3 regions of the Kribbella sp. NPDC023972 genome follow, and region 1 is predicted to be linked to each of the others. Evidence: riboswitches for the same ligand, from Rfam matches in the RefSeq annotation. Region 1 holds a riboswitch; each other region holds the start of a gene.
What was found. Region 1 has a riboswitch for ZMP and ZTP ahead of AB0F43_RS23625 (bifunctional 5,10-methylenetetrahydrofolate dehydrogenase/5,10-methenyltetrahydrofolate cyclohydrolase). Riboswitches for the same ligand answer to the same signal wherever they lie in the genome.
Positions count from the first base shown of each region.

Region 2: linked by a shared signal. The riboswitch ahead of AB0F43_RS37590 (5-aminoimidazole-4-carboxamide ribonucleotide transformylase) and the one ahead of AB0F43_RS23625 (bifunctional 5,10-methylenetetrahydrofolate dehydrogenase/5,10-methenyltetrahydrofolate cyclohydrolase) in region 1 are both predicted to bind ZMP and ZTP.
Region 3: linked by a shared signal. The riboswitch ahead of AB0F43_RS24245 (glycine hydroxymethyltransferase) and the one ahead of AB0F43_RS23625 (bifunctional 5,10-methylenetetrahydrofolate dehydrogenase/5,10-methenyltetrahydrofolate cyclohydrolase) in region 1 are both predicted to bind ZMP and ZTP.

Region 1 covers NZ_JBEZZH010000006.1:42,541-48,137, forward strand. Annotated here, with positions in the region: gene AB0F43_RS23610 (NUDIX hydrolase) at 1-98, shown strand, start outside; gene AB0F43_RS23615 (beta-N-acetylglucosaminidase domain-containing protein) at 188-2,821, shown strand; gene AB0F43_RS23620 (GNAT family protein) at 2,858-3,499, shown strand; ZMP/ZTP riboswitch at 3,505-3,594, shown strand; gene AB0F43_RS23625 (bifunctional 5,10-methylenetetrahydrofolate dehydrogenase/5,10-methenyltetrahydrofolate cyclohydrolase) at 3,625-4,506, shown strand; gene aroH (chorismate mutase) at 4,538-4,906, shown strand; gene AB0F43_RS23635 (prephenate dehydrogenase) at 5,033-5,597, shown strand, end outside.
Region 2 covers NZ_JBEZZH010000018.1:31,542-37,138, reverse strand. Annotated here, with positions in the region: gene ilvD (dihydroxy-acid dehydratase) at 156-1,823, opposite strand; gene AB0F43_RS37595 (CHAP domain-containing protein) at 1,946-2,467, shown strand; ZMP/ZTP riboswitch at 2,596-2,678, shown strand; gene AB0F43_RS37590 (5-aminoimidazole-4-carboxamide ribonucleotide transformylase) at 2,696-3,610, shown strand; gene AB0F43_RS37585 (MoaD/ThiS family protein) at 3,622-3,888, opposite strand; gene AB0F43_RS37580 (exo-alpha-sialidase) at 3,890-4,987, opposite strand; gene AB0F43_RS37575 (2-hydroxyacid dehydrogenase) at 5,000-5,597, opposite strand, start outside.
Region 3 covers NZ_JBEZZH010000006.1:174,382-179,978, reverse strand. Annotated here, with positions in the region: gene AB0F43_RS24255 (YhjD/YihY/BrkB family envelope integrity protein) at 1-764, opposite strand, end outside; gene AB0F43_RS24250 (acyl-CoA dehydrogenase family protein) at 783-2,408, shown strand; ZMP/ZTP riboswitch at 2,425-2,506, shown strand; gene AB0F43_RS24245 (glycine hydroxymethyltransferase) at 2,535-3,983, shown strand; gene AB0F43_RS24240 (MarR family transcriptional regulator) at 4,033-4,503, shown strand; gene AB0F43_RS24235 (hypothetical protein) at 4,500-5,570, shown strand; gene AB0F43_RS24230 (TetR family transcriptional regulator C-terminal domain-containing protein) at 5,573-5,597, opposite strand, start outside.

The DNA of each region.
Region 1 (5,597 bases):
TGACCGTGGAGCAGTTCCGGGCCGAGCTGCGGACGCCCGGTGCGATGACCGGGACCGACGCCGCCTACCTGGCCCTCGACCACGCCGGTCTGCTTTGACTGGAACTGGTCACGCCAAGGGCTTGACGAGCAGGTCTGCGCACTGAGTGGATGGGAGGTGCAAACGCCTTCCGCCCGAGGAGTTGCTCATGCGCCTGTCAGCGATCGTGTTGCTCGCACTCGTCGCCCAGACCCTGTCCGTCCCGGCCGCCTCGGCCGATGTCACCAGAGAGGCGGCGCCGGTGACGCCTGAGCCTCAGCAGACCGTCGACCGCCGGGATGGGTTCGACCTCGGCCGGACCGTCGGCCTGGTCCGCGGCCCGACCGCGGACCCGGACGCCGAGCGCGTCGTCCGCGAGACGCTCGAGGAGGCCGGCGTACGGACGATTCGTGATCGCCCGGCCGACGTGACCATCTGGCTGGGAGGCAGTGAGGAGGCGCTGCGGCGGTTGGACGTCGAGCCCGCCAAGGGGTTGCCGGCCGAGGGGTATGTGCTCGCCGCCGGCCGGAAGAACGTCGTACTCGACGGCGTCGACACCGACGGGACGTACTACGCCGCGCGAACGTTCGCACAGCTTGTCCAGGGCAACCACCTGGACGGAGTCGAGATCCGCGACTGGCCGACGATGCGGTACCGCGGCTCGATCGAGGGCTTCTACGGTACGCCGTGGTCGCATGCCGACCGGCTCGACCACATCGACTATCTCGGCGCGCACCGGATGAACACCTACGAGTACGCGCCGAAGGACGACCCGTACCACCGCGAGCAGTGGCGTGACCCGTACCCGGCCGACAAGCTGGCCGAGCTCGGCGAGCTGATCGAGCGGTCCCAGCGCAACAAGGTCGACTTGACCTTCGCGCTCTCACCCGGCCTGTCGATCTGCTACACCTCCGACAGCGACTACCAGGCGCTGATCGCCAAGTTCGAGGCGCTCTACGCGCTGGGCGCGCGGGCGTTCAACGTGCCCCTCGACGACATCAACTACAACACGTGGCACTGTCCGGCGGACCGGGAGAAGTACGGCACCGGCGGTGGCGCGGCCGGACGGGCACAGAGCGAGCTGCTCAACCGGATCCAGCGCGAGTGGGTCGCGTCGAAGCCTGATCTGGCCCCGCTGCAGATGGTGCCGACCGAGTACTACAACGTGTCCGAGACGCCGTACAAGAAGGCCCTGCGGGAGCAGCTCGACAGCGCGGTGGTCGTGCACTGGACCGGTATCGGGGTCATCCCGCGCACGATCACGACCGCACAAGCGGCCCGGGCCAAGGCCGTGTTCGGGCACGACATCCTGATCTGGGACAACTATCCGGTCAACGACTACCTCGCCGGGCGCATCCCGCTGGCCGACTACAGCGGCCGCGAGCCCGGGATTGCTGAGCACGTCGCCGGCGTGATCTCGAACCCGATGAACCAGGCCGCGGTCAGCAAGCTCGCGCTGTACTCGTTCGCCGAGCTCGGCTGGAACCCGGCCCGGTACGACGAGCAGGCCTCCTGGCACCGTGCGATCGCCGAACGAGCCGGGGGAGACCGTCGGACGATCGCGGCCCTGGAAGTCTTCGCCGACCTCAACACCTACGACTCGACGCTGCACCCCGAGAGCGCGCCGGTCCTTGCCGCCCGGACCGAAGCGTTCTGGACAACCTGGCGGGCGGGGGAGCGCGACGAGGCGATCGCGGCGATCAAGCCGTACTTCACCGCTGTCGAGAAGGCGCCCGCGCAGCTCCGGCGTGGTGTGGAGGACCCCGCGTTCGCTGACGAGGCAAAGGCTTGGCTGGACGCGACCGTGCTGTGGGGTCAGGCACTCCAGCGTTCACTCCGCCTCCTCGATGAAGTGGCCGAGGGCAACGGTGCGGCCGCCTGGACGAGCCGGCAACGGATCGATCAGCTGGTCGCTCAGGCCAAGGCGATCCGCGACACACGCCTGCCGCACTCCAACACGTATCCGCGCATCGGCGAGGGCGTTGCGGACGCGTTCCTCACCGAGGCGGGCCGGGTCCACGACCAGTGGATGGGCATCGAGGCCGGCCGTACGGCGTCCAGCTCACAGCGCACGTACGCCGAGAACGTCCCCGACCGCATGATCGACGGCGACGAGTCGACGTACTACTGGAGCAACGGTGCCCCGGTGGCCGGTGACGAGATCCGCGTCGATCTCGGCGCACCGCGTGCGATCGGCGACATCGCCGTACTGATGGGCAAGTCGGGCAGCCCGCAGGACTACATCCACTCCGGCGCCCTGGAGTACTCCACGGACGGTGAGACGTGGACCGAGCTGACCCGCGCGACGACCCCTGAGGTGCGTTTCACCGCAGACGTCACCGCCCGCTACGTCCGCTATCGTGCGATTGTCAACAATCCGTCGTTCTGGCTGGTGGTCCGCGAGTTCTCGATCCAGGTCACCGACGGCTCCGAGTTGGTGCTGACGGCAACAGGTACGCCGGCCGCCGCGAACGGCTCGGCGTTGTCCGACGCAGTCGACCGCAACGTGACCACTACCTACACCGCCGCGACAGCGCCCACCGAAGGGGACGCTCTCGTCATCACCCTGTCGACGCCACGACCTCTCGACCAACTCACCGTCCTCCAGGCTGACAGGTCGACCGCCCCGGGCCGGCTCGAACTGAAGACCGCGACCGGTTGGCGGCAAGCGGGTCAGATCCAGGGTGCCTACACCGCCGTGACCTTCCCCGCGACCACCGTCGAGGCGATCCGGGTGAGCTGGGCGGCTGGCGCCGTACCGCCACAGGTTCACGAGGTGATCCTGCGCCGGGCCGGCAATTAGGTTGCCCGGGGTCCGCGGGCACCTCAGGATGGCCGGGTGCTGACCGACCACTGGCCGCTGCGCCGCCTCCGGCTGACCACCGACCGGCTCGTTCTCCGGCAGCCCGGCGAGGAGGAGCTCGCCGCGCTCGCCGACGTCGCCGCGAACGGTGTCCACGAGCCGGGGGAGCGGCCGTTCCTGACCCCGTGGACCGACGCGTCACCCGCCGAACGCGCCCGGACCGTGCTGCAGGGGTACTGGAGCACTCTGGCCGAGTGGACTCCGCAGGACTGGGCGTTGGATCTCGGCGTGTTCCGGGGGACGACGCCCATCGGCATGGTCACCCTGCGAGCCCAGGATTTCGCCATCCTCCGCGAGGTGAAGACGACGTCCTGGCTCGGGCTGCCCTACCACGGTCAAGGTCTCGGGACTGAGGCACGCCTCGCTCTGCTGCACCTCGCCTTCGACGGGCTCGACGCGGAGGCGGCGTTGACCGAGGTGTTCCAGGACAATGCCGCGTCCCAGGGCGTTTCCCGCAAACTCGGCTACCGCCCGGACGGGATCTCTCGCGACGTTCTGTACGGCCGGCCGGTCATCTCCGACCGGCTCCGCCTGACCCGTGAGCACTGGCAGGCCGCCGCCCACCCGCCGGTCGAGGTCGTCGGTCTGGACGACTGCCGTTCCTGGTTCGTCGCGTAGGCTGGCCGGTGGACCGCGACTGGCGTTGAGGTGGAGAACCACCGGGGAACGGTCCGCCGGAGGATCCGGCTGAGCCGCGCGCCTGGGCACCCGACCTGTTGTCGACGCCCGAAGGAGCGCGCCGTATGGCCAAGTTGATGATCGGAACCGACCTCGCCGCCGAGCTGGTGACGAAGGCGGCTGAACGTGCCCGGATCCTGCGAGAGAAGACCGGCATCCAGCCGTGCCTGGCGACCGTGCTGGTCGGGGATGACCCCGCCTCGGCGACATACGTCCGGATGAAGCAGAACCGGAGCAGGAAGGCCGGCATCGGGTCACGCAGCGTGGTCCTCCCTGCGGAGACCACGACCGGGGAACTCGTCGCGGAACTGACCCGCCTGTCCAAGGATCCGGAGGTGCACGGGATCCTGCTGCAGCATCCCGTGCCCGCGCACATCGACGAGCGGGCCGCGTTCGAGGCGATCGACCCAGCCAAGGACGTCGACGGGGTGACCATGCACGCGTTCGCCGCGATGGCGTTCGGCGAGCCCGGCTTCCGGTCCTGTACGCCGGGCGGCATCCTGCGGCTGCTCGAGGCGTACGACGTACCGCTCGCCGGAGCGCACGCGGTCGTCATCGGCCGCAGCCCGATCCTGGGCAAACCGGCCGGGATGTTGCTGCTGGCATCGAACGCCACCGTCACCTACACCCACTCGCGGACCACCAACCTGCCCGAGATCGTCCGGACCGCGGACATCGTGGTGGCGGCCGTCGGCAAGGCGAACTTCGTCCGGGGTGACTGGCTGAAGCCGGGTGCGGTGGTGGTCGACGCCGGGTACAACGAGGGCAACGTCGGTGACGTCCACTTCGACGAGGCGGCCGAGGTGGCGAGCCTGATCACGCCGGTCCCGGGCGGCGTCGGGCCGATGACGATCGCGCTGCTGCTGGAGCAGACCGTCGACGCCGCCGAGAGGGCGTCTGGCGCACAGTCCGAGACGGCTGTCCACTCTCTGGCTGCTCTGCCCTAGGGTTGAGGTAGACGACTAAGGAGGCAGGCACGTGGCGGTACGGGCGATCCGGGGTGCCACCCAGCTGGAGGTGGACGAGCGCGAGCACCTGCTCGAGCGCTCCGCCGAGCTGGTGAAGGCGGTCCTGGAGGCGAATGATCTGGACCACGAGGACCTGATCAGCATCCTGTTCACCGTCACGCCCGACCTGCGCTCGGAGTTTCCCGCCGTGGCCGGGCGGCAGATCGGGCTGACCGACGTACCGCTGATGTGCATGCAGGAGATCGACGTCCCGCACGCGCTGCCGCGGGTGGTCCGGATGATGGTGCACGCCGAGTCGCCCCGGTCGCGGGAGAAGATCCAGCACGTCTACCTGCACGGTGCCGTCGCGCTGCGCCCGGATCTGACGGGCGCCCAGTGAGGACATGGTGACCGTGCTCATTGCCGCGCTGCCGCGCGGCGGGTCATGGGGCTTTGACTCCCGCCCTTCCCTCGTCACTCCAGTCGCTTCGCTCCCTCCGCTCCTCAGTCCAGGCCGGGAGGCCCCGTGACCGAGCTTCGCGGGCCGGTCCGGGTCGTCGGCGCCGGGCTGATCGGTACGTCGATCGGCCTCGCGCTGGCCCGGTTGGGTGTGGTGGTGGAGCTGGTCGACGCCGATCCGGACAACGCGCTGATGGCCGAGCGGATCGGGGCCGGCTCGCGGCTGGTCCAGATCGAGCCTCAGCTCGTGGTGGTCGCCGTACCGCCGGATCACGTCGGTCAGGTGGTCGCGGAGCAGCTCGAGCAGACCGACGCGATCGTCACCGACGCCGCGAGCGTGAAGTCGAAGCCGCTCGCGGACGCGGCCCGGTTGACCACTGATCTCAGCCGGTACGTCGGCAGTCACCCGATGGCGGGGTCCGAGCGCAACGGACCGCTCGCCGCGCGGGCGGACTTGTTCGACGGGGCGACCTGGGCGATCACGCCGCATGAGACCAGCGCGCCCGAGGCCGTCGAGCTGGTCCGGCGGCTGGCCGAGGCGTCCGGTGCGCGGACGGTCGAGCTGTCGGTCGAGGACCACGACCTCGCGGTCGCGCGGGTGTCGCACCTGCCGCACCTGATGTCGGCGCTCG
Region 2 (5,597 bases), on a different contig from region 1:
GGTTGGCTGAAGGGGCGCGCTCGACTCTGTGGTCGCGTCAGTCGGCGCGCCGCACAAGTACGAGGAGAATCGATCGCATGTAGGCAACACTCGCCGACACAATGCGATCGGGTCAAGTTCGCTGCCCCCGTGTCCCATTCCGTGAGATGGCTGTCTTAGATGCAGACAGCGCCCTCAGAGGCTGAGCGGACCAGGCGGGTGTACTTGCCCAGGACGCCCTTGGTGATGTCCGGAGCCTTCGGCGTCCAGCCCTGGCGGCGGCTCTGGAGCTCCTCGGGGCTGACGTGGAGGTCGAGGGTGCGGTTCTTCACGTCCAGGGTGATGCGGTCGCCGTCACGGACGAACGCGATCGGCCCCCCGTCCACGGCCTCCGGGGCGACGTGGCCGACACAGAGTCCCGTCGTACCGCCGGAGAAGCGGCCGTCGGTGAGCAGCAGGACGTCCTTGCCGAGGCCGGCGCCCTTGATCGCGCCCGTCACGGCGAGCATCTCGCGCATGCCCGGACCACCCTTGGGACCTTCGTAGCGGATCACCACGACATCGCCGGGCACCAACGAGGCGACCGCGTCCATCGCGCCGCGCTCCCCGTCGAACACCCGCGCCGTCCCCTCGAACACGTCGGAGTCGAAGCCGGCGCTCTTCACCACCGCGCCCTCCGGCGCAAGCGAGCCGTGCAGGATGGTGATGCCGCCGGTGCCGTGGATCGGCTTGTCCAGTGCGCGGATGATCACGCCGTCAACGTCCGGCGGCGCAATGGCGGCCAGGTTCTCGGCCATCGTCTTGCCGGTCACGGTCAGGCAGTCGCCGTGCAGCAGGCCGGCGTCGAGCAGCGCCCGCATCACCACCGGGATGCCGCCGACGCGGTCGACGTCCGTCATCACGTAGCGGCCGAATGGCTTGAGGTCGCCGAGGTGCGGCACCCGGTCGCCGATCCGGTTGAAGTCGTCCAGGGTCAGGTCGACCTCGGCCTCCCGCGCGATCGCGAGCAGATGCAGTACGGCGTTCGTCGAGCCGCCGAGCGCCATCACGACGGCGACGGCGTTCTCGAACGCCTCCTTGGTGAGGATCTGGCGGGCCGTGATCCCCTTCTCCAGCAGGCCGACGACCGCCTCGCCGGACTTGCGGGCATAGCCGTCGCGGCGCCGGTCCACCGCGGGCGGCGCGGCCGACCCGGGCAGCGACATCCCGAGCGCCTCGGCGGAGGCGGCCATCGTGTTGGCGGTGTACATCCCGCCGCAGGCACCTTCACCGGGGCAGATCGCGCGCTCGACCGCATCGACCTCTTCCCTGGTGATCAGTCCCCGGACGCAGGCGCCGACGGCCTCGAAGGCGTCGATGATCGTGACGTCCTTGTCGCCGAGCCGGCCCGGCATGATGGAGCCGGCGTACAGGAAGACCGAGGCGAGGTCGAGCCGGGCGGCGGCCATCAGCATGCCGGGCAGCGACTTGTCACAGCCGGCCAGCAGCACCGAGCCGTCGAGTCGCTCGGCCTCCATCACGGTCTCGACCGAGTCGGCGATGATCTCGCGGCTGACGAGCGAGTAATGCATGCCGACATGGCCCATCGAGATGCCGTCGGACACGCTGATCGTGCCGAACTCCAGCGGGTACCCGCCGGCGGCGTGCACGCCTTCCTTGACCGCCTTGGCCAGCCGGTCCAGGGACAGGTTGCACGGGGTGATCTCGTTCCAGCTCGAGGCGACCCCCACCTGGGGCTTCGCCCAGTCGTCGTCTCCCATCCCGACCGCCCGGAGCATGCCGCGCGACGCGGTCGCCTCGAGTCCATCGGTCACTGTCCGGCTGCGTGGCTTCACATCGACCATGGCCTCACTCTATTCCGTCGTAAATTAACAACGTCGTCATTGCTTTGTGATGTTAGATAATTACATACTGCGATTGCGGACCGTTGGGGGATTTGTCCCATCATCAGAATGGAGCACCTCAGATGCGCCCCTCGTTGCGACTTGTACTGGCCGGTGTCGTCCTTGCCCTGCTGGGCACGGTCCCGGTCACGGCTGAAGCCGCCGGCACCCGGACGAAGATCGTCAACGCCGCCAACGGCGAGATCGGTCAGGGCGAGACCCCACCCGGCAGCAACTGCAACCCTTACGGCACCTGTAACGCGTGGTGCGCCCACTTCGCCACCTGGACCTGGCGCAAGGCCGGGATCAACATCCCGAACTACGCCTTCACCGGTGACATCTACTACTGGGGTCAGCGCAAGGGCCGCGCGCACTCCGGCAACACCGGGATGAAACCGGGCGACATCGTCCTGTACGGCACCGGGCCGCAGAACACCAGCACCAGCGTGCACACCGGCGTTGTGGTTGCCGTCGGCAACGGCAAGATCACCACCGTGGAAGGCAACTCCGGCGACAAGGTCCGCAAGCACGGGCCGTTCAACCCCAAGAAGGCCAAGGACGCCGGCCGCCCCGGCAACATCTACGGCTGGGTGTCAGCCACCTAGGCGGCCGGATCAGCTACCTGCGGGAATACGCGACCACCGCTCCGCTCTACGACTGGACGGGCACCTGGCGTTAGCCATGTGTTTCGCCACAGCGGTGGCGACCACCGCGCCTTCGTGCAATAGGCTGCCGCCGAAACCGCGACTGGCGAGGGTGGAGTACCACCGGGGAGCGGACCCATCAGACAAGGCGTCGTCCGCCTGGGCGCCTCCGAGTTTCGGAGGTGTCCGATGCAGTTGCGCTACGGCATGAATCCACACCAATCCGCGTCCGTCACGCCGCTCGGCCAATGGCCGTTCACGGTGGTCTGCGGCTCCCCGTCGTACATCAACCTTCTTGACGCGCTCACCGCGTGGCAACTGGTCCGGGAGGCGTCGAGCACCTTCGGCCTACCTGCGGCGGCGTCGTTCAAGCATGTCTCCCCCGCGGGAGCCGCTTTGGCCGACACGGTCAGCGCTGCTTATGTGCGAGCCCGAGATGCCGATCCCAAGTCCTCGTACGGCGATTTCGTCGCCGTGTCGCACCCGGTCGACGCTGAACTCGCGGACCGGCTCCGGCGCCTTGTCTGCGACGGGATCATCGCTCCCGGGTACGACGAAGGCGTCGTCGGCGTCCTGGCCGGCAAGAAGCGCGGCAACTTCCTCGTGCTCGAAGCGGATCCCACCTTCGAGCCTGCCGACGCGGAGGTCCGCGAGGTGTACGGACTGCGATTGACGCAGCACCGGGACCACCTGCCGCTGACTCGCTCGATGCTGGATCCGGACCTGCCGGAGACCGCCGCACGCGATCTCCTGCTCGGCATGATCGTCGCGCGGTACACGCAGTCCAACACCGTGGTGATGCTGAAGGACGCGATGGCGATCGGAATCGGCGCCGGCCAGCAGTCGCGGATCGACTGCACCCGCCTGGCCGGCGAGAAGGCCGACCTCTGGTGGTCCGCCCGCTCGACCGACCCGCTCACGGATGTCGCGATGGTCTCGGACGGCGCGATCCCCTTCGTCGACAACATCATCGAGGCCCACCGCCACGGCGTCCGCTACCTCGCCGAACCCGGCGGCTCACTCCGCTCCCCCGACGTGGCCGCCGCCTGCGCCTCCCTGGGCATCACCCTGTCCCACACCGGCACCCGCCTGTTCAGGCACTGATCCAGCAGGCGTCAGCCTCCTGCGACGCTCGGCAGGATCATCAGCTCGTCGCCGTCCTTCAGCGGGGTGCTGAGGCCGTCGAGGTCGCGGATGTTGTCGTTGCCGAGGTAGATGTTGACGTGGCGGCGGACGGCGCCTTGCTCGTCGGTGAGCCGCCGGCGGAGGACTGGGTCCAGGGCAGCGACGACCTCGCCGACGGTGGTGCCGTCGACCTCGACTCGCTCGGCACCACCCGCGAACGGTCTCAGCACCGTCGGCAGCTTGACCCCGACCGCCATGTCAGCCGACTACCGCGGCGCGTACGGACAACACGTCCGGAAGGTGCCGCGCGACCTCGGTCCAGGTGTCGCCCGCGTCGGCACTCGCGTAGACGCACCCGTCCCGCGTGCCGAGGTAGACACCGGCCGGGTCGGCCGCGTCGGTGCACATGGCATCCCGCAGCACCGGCGCGTACGACGGTACGTCGGGCAGCCCCTCGGTCAGCGCCTCCCAGGTGGACCCGGCGTCGCGGGACCGGAAGACCCGGCACTTCGCGTCGGTGGGGATCCGGTTCCCGTCCGCTATCAGCGGGAAGACATAGACCGTCTCCGGCTCGTTCGGATGCACCGCGATCGGGAACCCGAAGTCCGACGGCAGCCCGTCCGCGATCGACGTCCAGCTCGTGCCTGCGTCGTCCGACCGGTAGACGCCGTGGTGGTTCTGCGCGAACATCCGGTCCGGTACGGCGGGATGCGCGGCCAGCTTGTGGACACACTGGCCGAACTCCGGGTAGGGGTCGGGGAAGAAGTACGCCTTGATCCCCCGGTTCGCCGGCGACCACGACTCACCGCCGTCGGTGGTCCGGTACACGCCGCCGGTCGACATCGCGACGCTGACCCGGCCCGGATCGGTCGGATGCGGCAGCACGGTGTGGACCGCCTGACCGCCGAACCCGGCGCCCCACTCCTTGCGATGCGGGTGGTCCCACAACCCGCGGACCAACTCGAACGTCACTCCCCCGTCGGTGGATTTCCACAGCGCGGACGGCTGCGTCCCGGCGTACACGACCTCCGGCTGGCCGGGCGGTCCCGGCTGGATCTGCCAGACCCGCTCGAGCGAGGTTTCGGAGTCCTTCGGGAACCCGATCGAGCCCTCCGGTGGCTCGTCCCAGGTCTTGCCGAGGTCGTCGCTGTGGAAGACCGCCGGCCCCCAGTGCTCGCTCGTCCCACCGACGAACACGCGGGGCTGATCGCCGCGGCTGTCGATGCCGACCGCGTACACGCCCTGCATCTCGAACTGCGGCACCGGACCGTCCAGCGTCCAGTTCCGGCGCCCAGCGTCACTCCGGCCGATCCAGAGCCCCTTCTTGGTCCCGATCAGCAGTACGGCCTCGGACATCGTTGTCCTCCTTCATCGCGGTGGACCCGCCACCACGTTGATCAATGGTTTGCCCGCGGCGTACCGCTCCAGCTGCGCCCGCACCAGCCGGGCCACCCGCGGCCCGAACGCCGTCGAGGCACCCCCGCGGTGCGGGTTGATCAGCACATTCGGAGCAGACCACAGCGGATGTCCGGCGGGCAACGGCTCGGGCTCGGTCACGTCCAGCGCGGCCCGGATCCGCCCACCGGTCAGCTCGGCCAGCAACGCGTCGGTGTCCACGACGACGCCGCGCGCGACGTTCACCAGCAACGCGCCCTCTTTCAGCTGGGCCAGGAACTTGGCGTCCACCATGCCGCGTGTCTCGGCCGTCGCCGGGGTCAGCAGGACGACGACGTCGGCCAGCGGCAGCAGCTCCGGCAGCTCGCTGATCGGGTGCACGCCTTCCCGCTCCCGCCGCGCGACCCGGATGATCTCGCACTCGAACCCGGTCAGCCGCCGCTCCAGCGCCTCCCCGATCGACCCGTACCCGAGGATCAGCACGGTCCGGTCCGCGAGCGAGTCGTCCATCTCGTCGTAGGACGCGGGCCAGACGTGCCGATCCTGGTTGCGCACGGCACGCGGGAGGCGA
Region 3 (5,597 bases), 130 kb from region 1:
CTCTGCAGGATCCAGCGCAGCAGGAAGCTGCCCAGGATCCAGATCGACAACGCCAGGAACGAGCCCGGCAGATCGGAGACCCACGGCGTCCGGACCGGCACCGACAAGTGGTAGAGGGTGTTCAGGAACCCCGCCGACAGGATCGTCACCACCGGCCAGTACAGCTGGTTCAGGAAGTCGAGCCGATGCGGAAGCAGCGCGGCCACCGCGTCGGGTCCGGCCAGCACCAGGGGGAGCACGATCACGCCGATCACGAGGGCGGCGCAGTACAGCGAGAAGGACAGCGCGCGGGTCCGGACGATGCCGCGCTTGCCGCCCATCCCGTACATGATCGTGATGGTGTCGACGAAGACGTTCAGCGCGCGGCTGCCGGACCACAGCGCGAGGACGAAACCGATCGAGATGACATCCGGCCGGCCGCCGCTGAGGACCTGGTCCAGCGTCGGCACGATCACGCTCTGGACCGAGTCGACGGTCAGCGCCTGGGCCGCGAGGGCGGCGATCTGCTGCTTGATGTCGTCGATCGTCTCGACCTCGAAGTACCGGCTCGCGATGTACCCGAGGCTGCCGGCCAGCCCGAAGATCAGCGGCGGCAGCGAGAGAATGGCGAAGAACGCCCCCTCCGCCGCCAGTCCGGTGACCCGGTAGCGCAGGCAGACCCCGACGGTCTGCGTCAGCAGCTTCCAGGTCGTCGCGGGGATCTTGCGGACCCATGCCAATGAGAGGGAGCTCCCACCCGTGGGTCCTGCCCCAGAACGTGCCATACCGCTTACCGTACTGACATGGCGGACCCTTTCGCGGTAACGAACCAGGCTCCCCCACTGCGGGGGGTGAACTTCTTCACTCGGGACACGGCCCTCGGTGACGCTCTGCGTCCGTACGCCGATCTCGCGGACGATCCCGGTCTGCACCGGATCGGCGAACTGGCCGGGTCCGAGGAGGCACTGTCCCAAGCACTCCCGGCGAACCAGAACCCGCCCGTTCTGCGCACCCATGACCGCTACGGGCACCGCATCGACGAGGTCGAGTTCCACTCGTCGTGGCACTGGCTGATGGAGCAGGCCGTCGGCTTCGGCCTCCAGGCGGCGCCGTGGACCAGCGACCGGCCGTCACCGCACCTGACCCGCGCGGCCGGCTTCTACCTCTGGTCCCAGGTCGAGTCCGGTCACGGCTGCCCGATCTCGATGACGTACGCCGCCGTACCCGCGCTCAAGGCCGACGAGCAGCTCGCCAAGGAGTGGATCCCGCACCTGGCTTCCACCCAGTACGACGTACGCCGGCTGCCCGCGGGTGAGAAGAACGGCGCTCTGGCCGGGATGGGGATGACCGAGAAGCAGGGCGGGTCCGACGTCCGGGCGAACCTCACCACCGCGACGCCTACCGGCAGCGACGGCGAGTACCAGCTGAACGGGCACAAGTGGTTCTGCTCGGCGCCGCAGGTCGACGTCTTCCTGGTGCTGGCTCAGGCGCCGGACGGGCTGAGCTGCTTCGTCGTACCGCGGGTGCTTGCCGATGGCAACCGGAACGCGTTCGCGCTGCAGCGGCTGAAGGACAAGCTCGGCAACCGGTCGAACGCGTCCAGCGAGGTCGAGTTCCACGGCACCGTCGGCTACCGGCTCGGCGACGAAGGCGCCGGTGTGCGCACGATCATCGAGATGGTCGCCGCGACCAGGCTCGACTGTGTTCTCGGGTCCGCTGCCCTGCAGCGTCGGGCGCTGGTGGAGGCCGTCTGGCATACCCGCCACCGGTCGGCCTTCGGCGGGCTGCTCGCCGACAAGCCGGCCATGCAGAACGTGCTGGCAGACCTCGCACTGGAGAGCGAGGCCGCCACGGCGCTGGCGATGCGCCTCGCGGCGGCGGTCGATGCCTCGGTCAGCGGTGACGAACAGGCCGCGGCATTCCGGCGGATCGCGCTTCCGCTCGCGAAGTTCTGGGTGTGCAAGCGGACGCCGTTCATGGTGGCGGAGGCGCTGGAATGTCTTGGCGGGAACGGGTTCGTCGAGGAGTCCGGGATGCCGTTGCTGTTCCGGGAGTCGCCGCTGAACTCGATCTGGGAAGGATCGGGCACCGTGAACGCGCTCGACGTGCTGCGGGCGCTCCGGCGGCCGGAGTCGTTGGAGGCTTGGCTGCTCGAGGTGGGCGCGACGCGGGGTGCGGACGGGCGGTTGGATGCCGCGGTCAACGACGTTCTGCAAGCGCTTGCTGATCTCGACGGCGCCGAGGCGGGGGCTCGCCGGCTGGCCGCCCGGATGGCCTTGTGCCTACAGGCGTCACTGCTGGTGCGGCACTCGACACCTGAGGTCGCCGATGCGTTTGTGGCGTCGCGTCTGGCGAACGACTGGGGCGGCGTCTTCGGCACCCTCCCACGTACGACGCCGTTCGCGTCGATCACCGATCGCAGCCTCTGACGCTGACGCGATAGGGTGAGCGCGTCGCGACTGGCGCGCTGAGGTGGAGAACCACCGGGGAGCGAAGACCGTCGGCACCGTGCGCCTGGGTGCCTTCGACCCACTGCAACCGCAGGAGAGACAACGATGACTCAACCCTTCGATGCCGCCGCCGCATCGGCCGCGTACCGCAACGCGCTCGAGGTGATCGGCGCGGTGGAACCCACCATCGCCGGCGCGATCAAGGCCGAGCTGGCCGACCAGCGCTCGTCGCTCAAGCTGATCGCGAGCGAGAACTACGCCTCCCCCGCCACCTTGCTGACGATGGGCAACTGGCTGTCCGACAAGTACGCCGAAGGCACCATCGGGCACCGCTTCTACGCCGGCTGCCAGAACGTCGACACGGTCGAGCAGGCGGCGGCCGACCACGCGAAGGCCCTGTTCAACGCGCCGCACGCCTACGTCCAGCCGCACTCCGGGATCGACGCGAACCTGGTCGCCTTCTGGGCGATCCTGGCCCAGCGGATCGAGTCCCCGGCGCTGGCCGAGGCCGGCGCCAAGCACGTCAACGACCTGACCGACGAGGACTGGACCAAGCTCCGCAAGGCGCTCGGCGACCAGAAGATGCTCGGCATGTCGCTGGACGCCGGCGGTCACCTGACCCACGGTTTCCGGCCGAACATCTCCGGCAAGATGTTCCACCAGAGCTCGTACGGCACCGACCCGGAGACCGGGCTGCTCGACTACGACAAGGTCGCCGCGACCGCTCGTGAGTTCAAGCCGCTGATCCTGATCGCGGGCTACTCGGCGTACCCGCGCAAGATCGACTTCGCCAAGATGCGGGAGATCGCCGACGAGGTCGGCGCGACCCTGATGGTGGACATGGCCCACTTCGCCGGCCTGGTCGCGGGCCGGGTCTTCACCGGCGACTTCGACCCGGTGCCGCACGCGCACGTGACCACGACCACCACGCACAAGTCGCTCCGCGGCCCGCGTGGCGGCATGGTGCTGTGCCAGCCGGAGTACGCCGACGCCGTCGACCGCGGTTGCCCGATGGTGCTCGGCGGCCCGCTCAGCCAGACCATGGCCGCGAAGGCGGTCGCGCTGGCCGAGGCCCGGCAGCCGTCGTTCCAGGAGTACGCGCAGGCGGTCGCGGACAACGCGGTCGCGCTGGCCGACGGCCTGATGAAGCGCGGCGTCAAGCTCGTCACCGACGGCACCGAGAACCACCTCGTGCTGCTGGACGTGTCGTCGTACGGGATCACCGGCCGGCAGGCCGAGTCGGCGCTGCTCGACTCGGGCATCGTGACCAACCGGAACGCCGTACCGCGGGACCCGAACGGCGCCTGGTACACCTCGGGTGTCCGGATCGGCACCCCGGCGCTGACCACGCGTGGTTTCGGGGCCGACGAGTTCGACCGGGTCGCCGAGCTGATCGTGGACGTGCTGTCCTCGACCACGCCGACCACGACGTCGGCGGGTGCGCCGTCGAAGGCGAAGTACGTGCTGGCCGACGGGGTCGCGGACAAGACCAAGGCCGCCTCGGCCGAGCTGCTCGACAAGCACCCGCTGTACCCGGGGCTCGAGCTCAGCTGACAACACGCGAACTATCAGAAAGTTGTGATAGTTCCGGTAGGGTGCGCTCATGCCGTCTGACCCGACCCCGGAAGAGACCAGTCAGTTCGTCGAGCGGTTCGCCGGGGTGCTGGCGAACAGCGGCGTACCGACCATGTCCGCCCGGGTGATCGGGCGGATGCTGGTCACTCCGACCGGCACCCTGACGTCCGCCGAGCTGGCTGAGTCACTGCGGATCAGCCAGCCGGCGGTGTCCGGCGCCGTCCGGCAACTGCTGCAGGTAGGCTTCATCTCGCGGGAGCGGATCCCGGGCTCGCGCAAGGACCACTACCGGATCCGGGACGACGTGTTCGCCGCGCTTCTCGAGCGCCGCAACAGCGCCCTCGCCGAGTGGGAGTCGACCAGCCGCTCCGGCGTCGAGCTGTTCGGCGCGGACACCCCGGTCGGCCGACGCCTGTCCGAGGCCGCCGACTTCTTCGCCTTCATCCACAACGACCTGGAACAACTGATCAAGTCCTGGCAGGTGAGCCACCCGCGATGAGGCGGCGCCACGCGAAGGCTCTGGTCGGATCGGACTGGCTGACCAGCGACGCGCGGATCGAGTGGGAGACCCGCATCATGCGGCGCCGGGTCCCGATCTACAAGGCCACGATCAAGGCTCTGCAACTGCTGAACAGGCTGTCCCGCGGGCCTCGGCCGTCGATGAGAGTCACGTACTGGGAGCGGGTGGGGCCCGGCGGCGGCACCTTCATGATGCCGAAGCTCGAAACAATGACCGGCCGGACCGACGACCCGGTCACCTCTGCCCGGGAGCTGCACGCCCGTACGTCGTTCGCGTCCCGGCTCGCGCGGACGATCTCGGCCGACGAGTGGCCGCAGATCATCGAGGAGTACGAGCGTCGCCGTCGCGGCGAGGCGCCCCGGTTCCACTACGTCGGCCACCGGCCGCTGAACCTGGCCTCGCACGCCTTGATGGACAAGGCCTGGGTCAACGGCGAACTCCCCACCGACGCCTACCGGATCTGGAACGGCGAGGTGAAATTCAAGGATCTCCCGGCCCTCTACAGCGAGTTCTACACGCACGGCGGATCGCGCTCCATTCCCGGTGGCGAGACCAACCCGGCCTACCGTCTCGCCCGCCTCCTGCACGACGTCAACTGGCGGGCCAAGGCGTCGATGGCGAACGAGCTCCGCGTTCTCCGCAAAGCCCGGGTCCTGCGTGCTCAGCAAGTCGTCAAGTTCGTCGCCGCAGAGGCGAAGTACGTCGTGACCGCAGGCAGGACCGGTCACCCGGCTGGCACGAAGGCGCCGGACGTCCACACTCCAGAGGTCGTTGCCGCCGTAGCCGACTTCGTCAAACCCCCGGAAGTCCGCGGCCCCACCGCCCGTGGTGAAACCGAACCGGACCGCATCCAGGCCAACGCCAATGACCTGGCGAATACCGTCGCCCGCAGCCTCCCGCCTCCGATCGTCAGACGTGGATCAGGGGCAGCTCGACCTGGCGACGCTTCGCGGCCGCGCCCGCAAGGTCATCAGCCCCAGGTGGGGAAACAACCTGGGCCCCGACCAGGCCATCCGCCGGCCCCACCGGGACGCTCACGAGTCTGACCTCAGCGGTGGCGCTTCTCGAGGGGG